Regions from separate parts of the Blautia sp. SF-50 genome, predicted to be linked through region 2. Evidence: predicted binding sites of a transcription regulator. Region 2 holds the regulator's gene; the other holds the start of a gene.

Region 1 (5,659 bases), on a different contig from region 2:
TCACTGCCGCAAACTGCTGAGCCTGACTGGAAAGGATTTCATTGACAAAGCCTCCTACTGTACATTTCCGGAATCTCTCCGCACAGGCCATTTTTTCAAGGAGCACCGGTGTATTCTGCAGAAAGGCGCTTTCTGCTTTCAGATCCTTCTTCATTTCCCGTCTGGAAAAAGCCGCAAAGAGTTCTTCTACAGAAAGAGTATTTCCGTTTTTTACTTCTGCCCTCTCATCCAGATCAAGATAGGAAAAACACGCCAGTATCAGATTGTCAACTTCATTAAAGGGTGACTGCTCAAAGGTAAGATCTCCTCTCCAGTCAAGATAATCCAGAATATTCCCCATAAAATCCTCCGCAAATGATCATATAAGCGTCTTACGCACAGCTACAGGCTTTCTTTCTATTATAATACGTAACGGCTGCATCACAACACAGCCATCTGATGCGTTTCTGCCGTTATCAGATAACCGTTTTCTGAAACGACATACCCTGCCAGATATTTATTGTTATCATACCATAAATCCTGATCATTTGCTCCTTTCATCCATTTTTTTTCTGAGATAAAGGATGTAATGAATGCAGCCGCAGGTAAAAGCCGGAAACAGTATCGACAGGCCTGCTGCTGACATCATATAGATCACTGCCCCTTTTCCGTCATCCGGTGTTCCTGCCACAAAGCAGTAGAACATGGTAGCTGAAAAATACAGTGTGATCACCACTGAAATTAAGATTTTAAAAAACTTCCTCATTGCTTCTCCTTTCTGTAGTGTCGATATAAGGACACTGTTGTGATTCCAATTTTACCTTCATAATAAGATTAATTCAAGGATGAATCGGACAGGATATATATATGATAAAATATGACAGATTTTGGGTCACGATGAAGAAGCGTGGGATCACTCAGTATGATCTTTATGAACATTATCAGATCACCCGTTCACTTCTGGACAGACTTCGAAAAAATAAAAATGTTGAAATTTATACCATAGACAGGCTGTGTTCCATTCTCCACTGCGAGATCGAGGACATTGTGGAACACGTTCCCGAGCCTGACGAAAGGAACGAACATACAGAAAAAGCTTCAGAGAAAAACAATCCTTACTCTGAAGATAAGAAAAACTCTCTCTGACTGTGATCAGATGCAGCTTTTTTGTTAGCTGTGCTATCCGTGTCAGGGAGAGTTTTTCTGATTTTTTTATAAAAAGATATAAAAAAAGGGGCCGAAGCCCCTTTTTAAGTGAATCTTATTTGTAGTTTACGATCTTTCCGAAATCTGGTTTCAGGGAAGCGCCACCTACAAGACCGCCATCGATGTCAGCCTGAGCGAATAAGTCAGGAGCTGTTGCAGCGTTTACAGATCCGCCGTACTGGATACGGATCTCTGCTGCTGTAGCATCATCATAGATCTCAGCGATGCATTTACGGATATCAGCGCAAACTTCCTGAGCCTGCTCTGTTGTAGCTGTCTTACCTGTTCCGATAGCCCAGATCGGCTCGTAAGCGATAACTGCTGTCTTAGCCTGATCAGCTGTAACACCCTGGAATCCAACCTTAACCTGCTGACGGATGAAGTCCATTGTTACGCCCTGCTCTCTCTGAGTAAGTGTCTCACCACAGCACATGATCGGTGTGATGCCATGCTCGAAAGCTTTGAGCATTTTTTTGTTAACGTCCTCGTTTGTCTCACCGAAGTACTCTCTTCTCTCGGAGTGTCCAAGTACAACGTACTTAACGCCTGCATCTACGAGCATAGCCGGAGCGATCTCACCTGTGTAAGCGCCTTTCTCCTCGAAGTACATGTTCTCAGCACCAACCTGGATGTTAGAACCTTTAGCTGCCTCAACAACAGGGATGATGTCGATAGCCGGTACGCAGAATACTACGTCAACTTCATCGTTAACAACAAGCGGTTTTAAAGTCTCAACAAGCTTTACAGCCTCGCTTGGTGTCATGTTCATTTTCCAGTTTCCAGCAATGATTTTCTTTCTTGCCATGGTTTTATCTCCTTTTTTGTGTTCTTGGAACACTTTATTTTTTATCAGTCTTTATCGTTAGCTGCTGCTACACCCGGAAGCTCTTTTCCCTCAAGGAACTCAAGAGAAGCACCGCCGCCTGTGGAGATGTGTGTCATCTTGTCGCCATATCCGAGGATATTTACAGCTGCTGCAGAATCACCGCCACCGATGATCGTTGTTGCATCTGTCTCAGCAAGAGCTTTGGCAACTGCTTCTGTACCATGAGCGAAGTTCGGCATCTCGAAGCATCCCATCGGTCCGTTCCATACAACAGTCTTGGCATCTTTTACAGCGTCTGCAAAAAGCTTCTCAGTCTCCGGTCCGATATCCATTCCTTCCCATCCGTCCGGAATCTCACCACGTTTTACAACCTGGATGTTGCAGTCGTTGGAGAAGTTATCACCGATTCTGTTATCTACAGGAAGAAGAAGCTTCACGCCCTTCTCCTCTGCTTTCTTCATCATGTCAAGAGCATACTGAAGGTAATCATCCTCGCAGAGGGATGTTCCGATATGTCCGCCCATAGCCTTGGAGAATGTATAGGACATACCACCACCGATGATCAGTGTATCTACCTTGTCAAGAAGGTTGTTGATTACAGAGATCTTGCTGGAAACCTTAGCACCGCCAAGAATTGCTACGAATGGTCTCTCCGGATTGTTTACAGCGTTTCCAAGAAAATCGATCTCTTTCTGCATCAGATATCCTACAACTGCTGTTTTTACATATTTGGTAACACCTACGTTAGAGCAGTGAGCTCTGTGAGCAGTTCCGAATGCATCATTTACAAATACATCACAGAGGGAAGCAAGATCTTCGCTGAACTTGTCTTCGTTCTTTGTCTCTTCTGCACGATAACGTGTGTTCTCAAGAAGAACTACATCGCCATCTTTCATCTCTGCTACAGCAGCTTTTGCGTTCGGTCCTACTACCTCAGGATCTGCTGCAAATTTTACTTCCTGGCCAAGAAGCTCAGAAAGACGAACTGCTACAGGTGCAAGAGAAAGCTCCGGTTTCGGCTCTCCCTTCGGTTTTCCAAGGTGGGAGCAAAGGATAACCTTTCCGCCGTCTGCGATCAGTTTCTTGATTGTAGGAAGAGCAGCTACAAGACGGTTCTCATCTGTGATCTTTCCATCCTGAAGCGGAACATTGAAGTCGCATCTTACAAGTACTTTCTGTCCTTTTACATTGATATCGTCAACACTTTTTTTGTTCAGCATCTCTATATCTCCTTAACTTTTATTTCTGCAAAAGCAGATGAATAAGGGCGAGCGGTATTGTTGTCCGCTCTGTTAACAGTCATTCCTCAGACATTTTTTTGTTTGGTCTTTTGGAAAAAAAGGGCCCGGTCCTCTTCAGACCGGACCCTTTCTGAGTCTATTCTTCTACACCCGTTCGCAGAAAATTAAGCGTTCAGAAGTTTTCCGAAGTGCTTGATTGTACGAACCATCTGGCTTGTGTAGGAGTTCTCGTTGTCATACCAGGAAACTACCTGAACCTCTGTTGTGCCATTCTCAAGTGGAAGTACCATTGTCTGAGTAGCATCGAAGAGGGAACCAAATCTCATACCAACGATATCGCTGGATACGATCTCATCCTCGTTGTATCCGAAGGACTCATTGGAAGCTGCTTTCATAGCTGCGTTGATCTGCTCTTTAGTAACGTTTCCTTCAACTACTGCTGTAAGGATTGTTGTAGAACCTGTTGGGGTAGGTACACGCTGTGCAGAACCGATAAGTTTGCCGTTAAGCTCTGGGATAACAAGTCCGATAGCTTTAGCAGCACCTGTGCTGTTCGGAACGATGTTAACTGCAGCTGCACGGGATCTTCTCAGATCGCCTTTTCTCTGCGGTCCGTCAAGTGTCATCTGATCGCCTGTGTAAGCGTGGATTGTGCACATGATACCGGATTTGATCGGTGCAAGATCGTTAAGAGCCTTAGCCATTGGTGCAAGGCAGTTTGTTGTACAGGAAGCTGCGGAGATGATCTTGTCCTCGTTTGTAAGACCCTGATGGTTTACGTTGTAAACGATTGTCTTAAGGTCGTTTCCAGCCGGAGCGGAAATAACTACGTGCTTAGCACCTGCATCGATATGAGCCTGAGCTTTGTCTTTGGATGTGTAGAAACCTGTGCACTCAAGAACTACGTCTACACCGATCTCTCCCCATGGAAGCTCTGCAGCGTTAGCCTTAGCATAGATTTTGATCTCTTTTCCGTCTACTGTGATGGAATCCTCGCCTGCTGTTACTTTATCAGCAAGAGCATATCTTCCCTGTGTAGAATCATATTTTAATAAGTGAGCAAGCATCTTAGGAGATGTAAGATCGTTGATTGCTACGATCTCAAATCCTTCTGCTCCAAACATCTGACGGAATGCAAGACGACCGATACGTCCAAAACCATTAATTGCAACTTTTACTGCCATGATAAATTCCTCCTATGAATTGAATGGTGATTTAAATCGTTCCTTTGTTAAAGAAACATCAACCTGTTTCATATTGTACCTAATTCCAAACAAAAATTCAAGAGCTATTTATAAAAAAGAACATTAAAATAAATATTAAGAAAATTTCTGAAAAATGTGCTATAATTCTCTGATAGAAAGTTCTGTCCTGCTGATTCCCAAAACGGATATCTATATTCCCGCTGGGAGTTTGACTTTCCCGGATTCATAACAGGCAGATACGATCATTGTCACAGAATATAAAGGCTTGAATATGGAGGTACAAAATGGACCAGAAAATTTTATGGGACTGCCATATGCACTCCTCTTTTTCCGCAGATTCCGATACGCCGATGGAAGAAATGATCCAGACTGCCGCAGACCAGGGTCTCACGGGAATCTGTTTTACTGAACATTTTGATCCGGATTATCCCGATACTCCGGAAAATCTTGATTTTTTCCTGAATATCCCTGCATACCGCCAGAAACTTGAGAGTCTTGCGGATGCTTTTAAAGACCAGATCCAGGTTAACTTCGGGATCGAGCTTGGACTTCAGCCTCAGCTTGCAGAATCTTTTTCCGATCTTCTGAAAGAAGTTCCCTTTGATTTCGTTATCGGTTCCTCCCATGTGGTGCACGGATACGATCCTTATTATCCTTCTTATTTTGAGGGCCGTAAGGAATCCGCATGCTACATGGAATATTTTGAATCCATCCTGGAAAATATCGCTGCTTTTGACGAGATGGATGTGTACGGACATATCGACTATGTAGTACGTTATGGTCCAAATCAGAACCGTCAGTATTCTTATGGAAGATATAAGGAGATCCTGGACGAGATCCTGCGGACATTGATCCGCAAAAATGTGGGAATCGAGCTGAACACAGGCGGTTATCACTACGGGCTTGGTGAACCGAATCCATGTGTCAATATTATCCGACGTTACCGTGAGCTTGGCGGTGAGATCATCACCATCGGTGCAGATGCCCATACTCCGGATAAGATCGGCTATGCTTTTGACAAGGCGGCTGATGTTCTCCGTGAATGTGGTTTTTCCTATTATGCTGTATTTAAAAACCGCCGTCCTGTTTTTCATAAGCTGTAGCTCTGTTTCTCTCTCCAGTGAGAGAGTTTACATTTTTATACCGAAAATATCATTTTATCTAAGGAGGAATTCTATATGTCAACAAAAAGACTCCAGAAA
Region 2 (5,659 bases):
CATTGTAAATGCCCTGCTCTACATGATCGATAACCGGAGAGATTAGGAGCCGGTAACCTCCTTCAGAAGCTGACAGGCAGGCAGAAAATCCTTGGATGGAATAGAGGAGCAGGAGAGGACCAGGGTGACCTCGGCTCCGTTTTCTCTGAGAACCTCCAGTCCCAGACCACGGTTCCGGGCTCTGTCTGTCAGTTCACTGCCTGTGAGAGAACAGGGAAGAGTAAGGGCAAGGCTGGTTCCTGCGGCTCCTGTTTGGATCTGGCAGTCCTGGCCGAAGGTTTCCCGGACAGCCTGGGAAAGAGCCTTCAGCTTCTGGGAATAAAGGCGGCGGAGCTTTCTTGTCTGGGAAGCCAGATGCCCGTCGCGGATAAACTGGCAGAGCGCGATCTGTTCTGCCTTGGAAGCAGTCTGATTATAAAAGGCTGCTTTTTTTGTATATTTTTCCCGGAGAGAGCGTGGCAGTACCATGAAGCTGACACGGATGGAGGGCAGCAGCAGCCTGGAAAAGGAACCGATATAGACAACGTTTTCACCACCTGCAAGACCGAAAAGTGAAGGCGTCGGTTTCTGGAAATAAACAAATTCGTTTTCGAAATCATCCTCAATGATCAGATGGTCATCGATCTCCGCATGACGGATCAGCTCCAGGCGTCGTTTTACCGGCATGATCTCGCCCCATTTCGTCATGTGAGCAGGAGAAACATAGATCACATCGCAGCTTTTGTCCCGGTAATGGACATCAAAGCCGTAATCCTGAAAGATGGTGCTGCATGTGGTGAAGGACGGTGTGGGGAACGAAACGGTTTTCCGTTCATGGATCAGAGGGCAGAGGATCTGGAGAAGGGGCTGGAGACCGGCCCCTACTACAATGTCATCCGGGGAGCAGATCACATTTCTGCGTTCCCGGATATAGTCTGCGAGAACCTCCCGGAAATCGCTTTCGCCCTGGGGTTCGCCATAAGAAAGCATACGGTCGCCCTGGCGGAGGGCGCTTTTGATGTAACGCTGCCACAGATCAAAACGGAAGCTTTCCCGGTCAACACCGGAAGAGGCAAAATCATAAAGGCAGGGCGTGATATCCTTATCCTGTTTTTCGGGGGTAAGCAGATGCTGCTTGGAAGCAATGCCGGTGACATAATAGCCGCTCTGTGCCCTGGCGATGATATAGCCGTCTGCTGCCAGCAGAAGATAGGCATTTTCGATGGTGGTACGGCTCAGCTTCAGCTCCTGGGCGCATTTGCGGAGGGAGGGCATTTTGCTTCCGGGAAGGAGACGGCCTTCCAGGATCAGCTTCCGGTAATAGTGATAAACCTCCAGATAAAGGTGTTCTTTTTTGTGTTCTGCAGATATATTTAACATAAGTATGATGATTTCCTTCCAAAAATGATTGCGTAAACCTGACAGTTCATTCTATAATATTACAGAAAAAAACTCAAGACTGGAGAATTACCATGAAAAAAATAGCAGTGATCAATGATCTTTCCGGGCTGGGGAAATGTTCACTGACAGCAGCGATCCCGGTGATTTCGGTGATGGGGGTCCAGGCGTGTCCACTTCCCACCGCTGTTTTAAGCAACCAGACCGGTTATGAAAGTTATTTCTGTGAGGATTTCACAGAGCATATGGAACCATATATGGAGCAGTGGAAAAAAAGAGGATTTTTCCCGGATGGGATCTATACTGGATTTCTTTCTGATGATAAGCAGGCAGACAGGATTCTGAAATTTATGGATGCGTTTGCAGGGAAGGATACTCTGATCCTTACAGATCCGGTGATGGGGGATGACGGCGCGGTTTATCCGATCTATACAGAAGAGCTTCGCAGCCGGTTCTGCGAACTGACACGTCGTTCCTATGTGATCACACCGAACCTTACGGAAGCCCTCCTTCTTCTCTACGGAAAAGAAAAAATGGAGGAGATCTGGAAGGAACTGCAAAAGGCATCAGAGGCCCGGCGGATGGAAGAGATCCGGGAGATCGGGTGCGGACTTGCCCGGAAATTTTCACTTCCTGCCGTTGTGATCACCGGAGTGGATCACAGGGAGGAGGGGCAGTCTCTGAAAATGGGAAATCTTGTCCTGGAAAACGGAAACAGCTCCTGGGTATTTGCAGAGAAATCCGGCGGAAGCTATTCCGGGACAGGAGATCTTTTTGCATCCGTGCTCAGTGCAGGGCTGGTAAAAAGATATTCCATGAAAACCTGTGCAGAGCTGGCCGTGGACTTTATCTCGGCATCGATCCGGGATGCGGTGGAGGAAGGAACAGACCGTAACGATGGCGTATGCTTTGAACAGCATCTCGGCATGCTGCTTCCATAAAAACATAAGGGGATAAAAAAGAGCTGACCGTCAGGCCAGCTCTTCCCATTTTTCATAAAGCTCTTCCAGTTCTTCAGCGATGGCTGCTTTTTCGCGGCTTAGCTTTGTACATTCCGCTACATTGGTACAGACATCCGGAAGGACCATGGTTTCGTCAATCTCGCTGTCTCTTGTTTCCAGCTCTTCGATACGGGCTTCGACTTTTTTCAGCTCGGCTTCCCGTTTTCGTTTCTTTGCCTGTTCTTCCTTCATCTGCTGCCAGGAAAGCTTGTTCTCGGAAACCGCTTTTTCTTCTGCAGGTGCCTCCGGAGAAGTGCTTCCCGGTGCATAGGTACTGGTCAGCTCCTCCTTCTTTTCCAGATAGTAATCATAATCACCGATGTAATTTACCACTGCCTGGTTTGTCAGCTCCATGATCCTGGTCGCAGTCTGATTGATAAAGTAACGGTCATGGGATACATAAAGGACTGTACCGGTGTAGCTGACCAGTGCTTCCTCCAGGATCTCCTTGGAGGCAATATCCAGATGGTTGGTAGGCTCGTCAAGGATCAGAAAGTTGGCTTCGGAAAGCATCAGCTTTGCAAGGGAAACACGGCCTCTTTCTCCACCGGAAAGTGCGGAGATCTCCTTGAAAACATCATCTCCGGTAAAGAGAAATGCAGCAAGCATATTTCGGATCTCAGTCTCTGTGAGAGTCGGATAAGTATCGGAGATCTCCTGGAAAATTGTTTTGTCCATGTGCAGAACATGATGTTCCTGATCGTAATAACCGATCTGCACCTTGGAACCAAGGGAAAATTTGCCGGCATCTGCCTCAATAAGACCGTTGATGATCTTCAGCATGGTGGTCTTTCCGGTTCCGTTGTTTCCGATCAGTGCCACACGCTCGCCGCGTTTGATATCAAAGGAGATATCGGAGAACAGGGTCTGTCCCGGAAAGGCCTTGGAAAGCGCTTCCACGTGGAGCACATCGTTTCCGCTTAACACCCGTGGTTCCAGCGAGATACGCATCCGGTCCTGGAGCTCAAGAGGCTTTTCGATCCTCTGTACACGGTCCAGCATTTTTTCACGGCTTTCCGCACGCTTGATGGATTTTTCACGGTTAAAGGATTTCAGCTTGGCGATAACGGCTTCCTGATGCTTGATATCCCGCTGCTGATTTAAGTATGCCTTGTACTGTGCGTCACGAAGCTGAGCCTTCTTGAGAGCATAGGCAGAGTAGTTGCCGCTGTATACGCGGGTCTGTCCGGCTTCGATCTCAATGACCTTGGTGACCACCTTATCCAGAAAATAACGGTCATGGGAGACGATAAAAACAGCTCCCGGATAATTCAGAAGATAAGTTTCCAGCCAGGAGATGCTTTCCATATCCAGGTGATTGGTTGGCTCATCCAGAAGCAGGATATCCGGCTTGGAAAGAAGCATCTTGCCCAGCGCCACACGGGTTTTCTGACCGCCGGAAAGAGTTTCGATCTGCTTGTCATAATCTTCCTCCGTGAAGCCGAGACCCTTTAAGACACCGGTCAGCTCACTTTTGTAAGCGTATCCGTTCTCCAGCTCAAACTGATGGGTCAGGCGGGTATAGGTTTCCATCAGACGGTTCAGCTCATCACCGGTCACCGTGTTCATTTCCTGTTCCATATTGCGGATACGGCGTTCCATATCGATGATGTGCTGCTTGGTGGTAAGAAGCTCTTCGTAGATGGTATGATGTCCGTGGATATCCTGGTACTGGGCAAGATAGCCGATATTTTTATCCCGGGCAAGCACCACGGTACCGGAATCAGCAGAAAGCTCCTGCATGATGATACGCAGCAGTGTGGTCTTTCCTGCACCGTTGCAGCCGATCAGAGCAGCCTTTTCACGGTCTTCAATGTGAAAGGATGCATCATTTAAAATTACTTTTTCGCCAAAGGCCTTGCATATATTCTGACATGATAAAATCATAAAAACTGTCCTCCTGTATAAAGAATCACCCCTGTTTATGTCTGAACAGGGAAAAATCCTCCACCTATTATAACGGAAACTGCCGGGATTTCAAAGAAAAAATCAATTATTAGAAAAAATATAAAGAAATTTGTACAGAATAGACAACTTTAATTGACAGGAAAATGTCAATTCGTTATAATTAACCTAGTGTAAGGTAAGGAGGAAAACTATCGTGGAGACAAAACAAATCTCGAAAGCGGTGATTAAGCGTCTGCCACGCTATTACCGCTACTTAGGAGAGCTGATGGAAGATAATGTAGAACGTATTTCTTCCAATGAATTAAGTAAGAAGATGCATACCACAGCTTCTCAGATCCGTCAGGATCTTAATAATTTTGGCGGTTTTGGGCAGCAGGGGTATGGCTATAATGTACACTATCTTTATACAGAGATCGGTAAGATCCTGGGACTGGATACCGTTCATCCGATGATCATCCTGGGTGCCGGTAATCTGGGACAGGCACTTGCCAATTATGTGGATTTTGAGAAGCGCGGGTTCAGGCTGGTTGGTATCTTTGACGTAAATCCTGTGCTTGAGGGCATCGCAGTCCGTGGACTTGAGATCCAAATGCTCAGTGAGCTTCCGTTTTTCCTGAGAGAGAATAACGTGGAGATCGCGATTCTGACACTTCCCAAGAATAAAGCCAAGGAAATGGCGGATATCCTGGTGGAGAACGGGATCAAGGCAATCTGGAATTTTGCACATCTCGATCTTGAGACACCGGATGATGTGATCGTAGAGAACGTTCATCTTTCCGAGAGTCTGATGACACTGTCTTATAATCTCAGTAAATACAGGCAGGAACATGTGGATAAGTAAGAATTGTTAAGCTGCCGGAAACGGCAGCTTTCTCTATGACAGAGGGGAGGCAGAAGACAGAATGAAGAAGCTTGTTACCTGCAAAGAAATGAAGGATCTGGACTCCACAACGATCCGTGAGATCGGAGTTCCCTCCGAGGTTCTGATGGAGCGGGCAGCACTGAAGGTGGTAGAGGAAACAGAAAAGTATCTCCAGAAGGACGAAAGGATCCTGGTAGTCTGCGGAAGCGGAAATAATGGCGGTGACGGTATCGCTGTTGCCAGATTGTTCCATCTGAAGGGGATCCGGGTAGAGTTTTATATGGTCGGAAACAAAGATAAAATGACCAGAGAGACTGCTCTTCAGTATAAGATCGCTTCCGGTTATCGTGTCCCGGAGGTGAATAACCCGCAGTGGAGTGAATATACTACTATAGTAGATGCCGTGTTTGGGGTAGGCCTGACGCGTCCGATCGAGGGGCATTATGCTGATATCATCCATGAGATGAACAGTGCGAGGGCCAAAAAGATCGCAGTTGACATCCCGTCAGGA

What was found. The regulator Rex, encoded in region 2, represses fermentation and respiration genes when NADH is low (regulators of the CRP and FNR family bind a similar motif). The targets are predictions, from matches to a motif close to ATTGTTAANTANTTAACAAT.
Region 1: the regulator Rex is predicted to act here: its motif matches at 4,480-4,499, upstream of gap (type I glyceraldehyde-3-phosphate dehydrogenase).

What each region holds. Positions count from the first base shown of each region.
Region 1 covers NZ_FMUW01000004.1:122,951-128,609, reverse strand. Annotated here, with positions in the region: gene BLP57_RS04085 (Mbeg1-like protein) at 1-340, opposite strand, end outside; gene BLP57_RS04080 (hypothetical protein) at 524-745, opposite strand; gene BLP57_RS04075 (helix-turn-helix domain-containing protein) at 847-1,125, shown strand; gene tpiA (triose-phosphate isomerase) at 1,241-1,990, opposite strand; gene BLP57_RS04065 (phosphoglycerate kinase) at 2,035-3,231, opposite strand; gene gap (type I glyceraldehyde-3-phosphate dehydrogenase) at 3,417-4,436, opposite strand; gene BLP57_RS04055 (histidinol-phosphatase HisJ family protein) at 4,742-5,560, shown strand; partial or broken gene BLP57_RS17775 (amylosucrase) at 5,636-5,659, shown strand, end outside.
Region 2 covers NZ_FMUW01000002.1:239,756-245,414, forward strand. Annotated here, with positions in the region: gene BLP57_RS02370 (precorrin-8X methylmutase) at 1-46, shown strand, start outside; gene pdxR (MocR-like pyridoxine biosynthesis transcription factor PdxR) at 43-1,359, opposite strand; gene BLP57_RS02380 (pyridoxamine kinase) at 1,452-2,318, shown strand; gene BLP57_RS02385 (ABC-F family ATP-binding cassette domain-containing protein) at 2,349-4,265, opposite strand; gene BLP57_RS02390 (redox-sensing transcriptional repressor Rex) at 4,480-5,127, shown strand; gene BLP57_RS02395 (NAD(P)H-hydrate dehydratase) at 5,189-5,659, shown strand, end outside.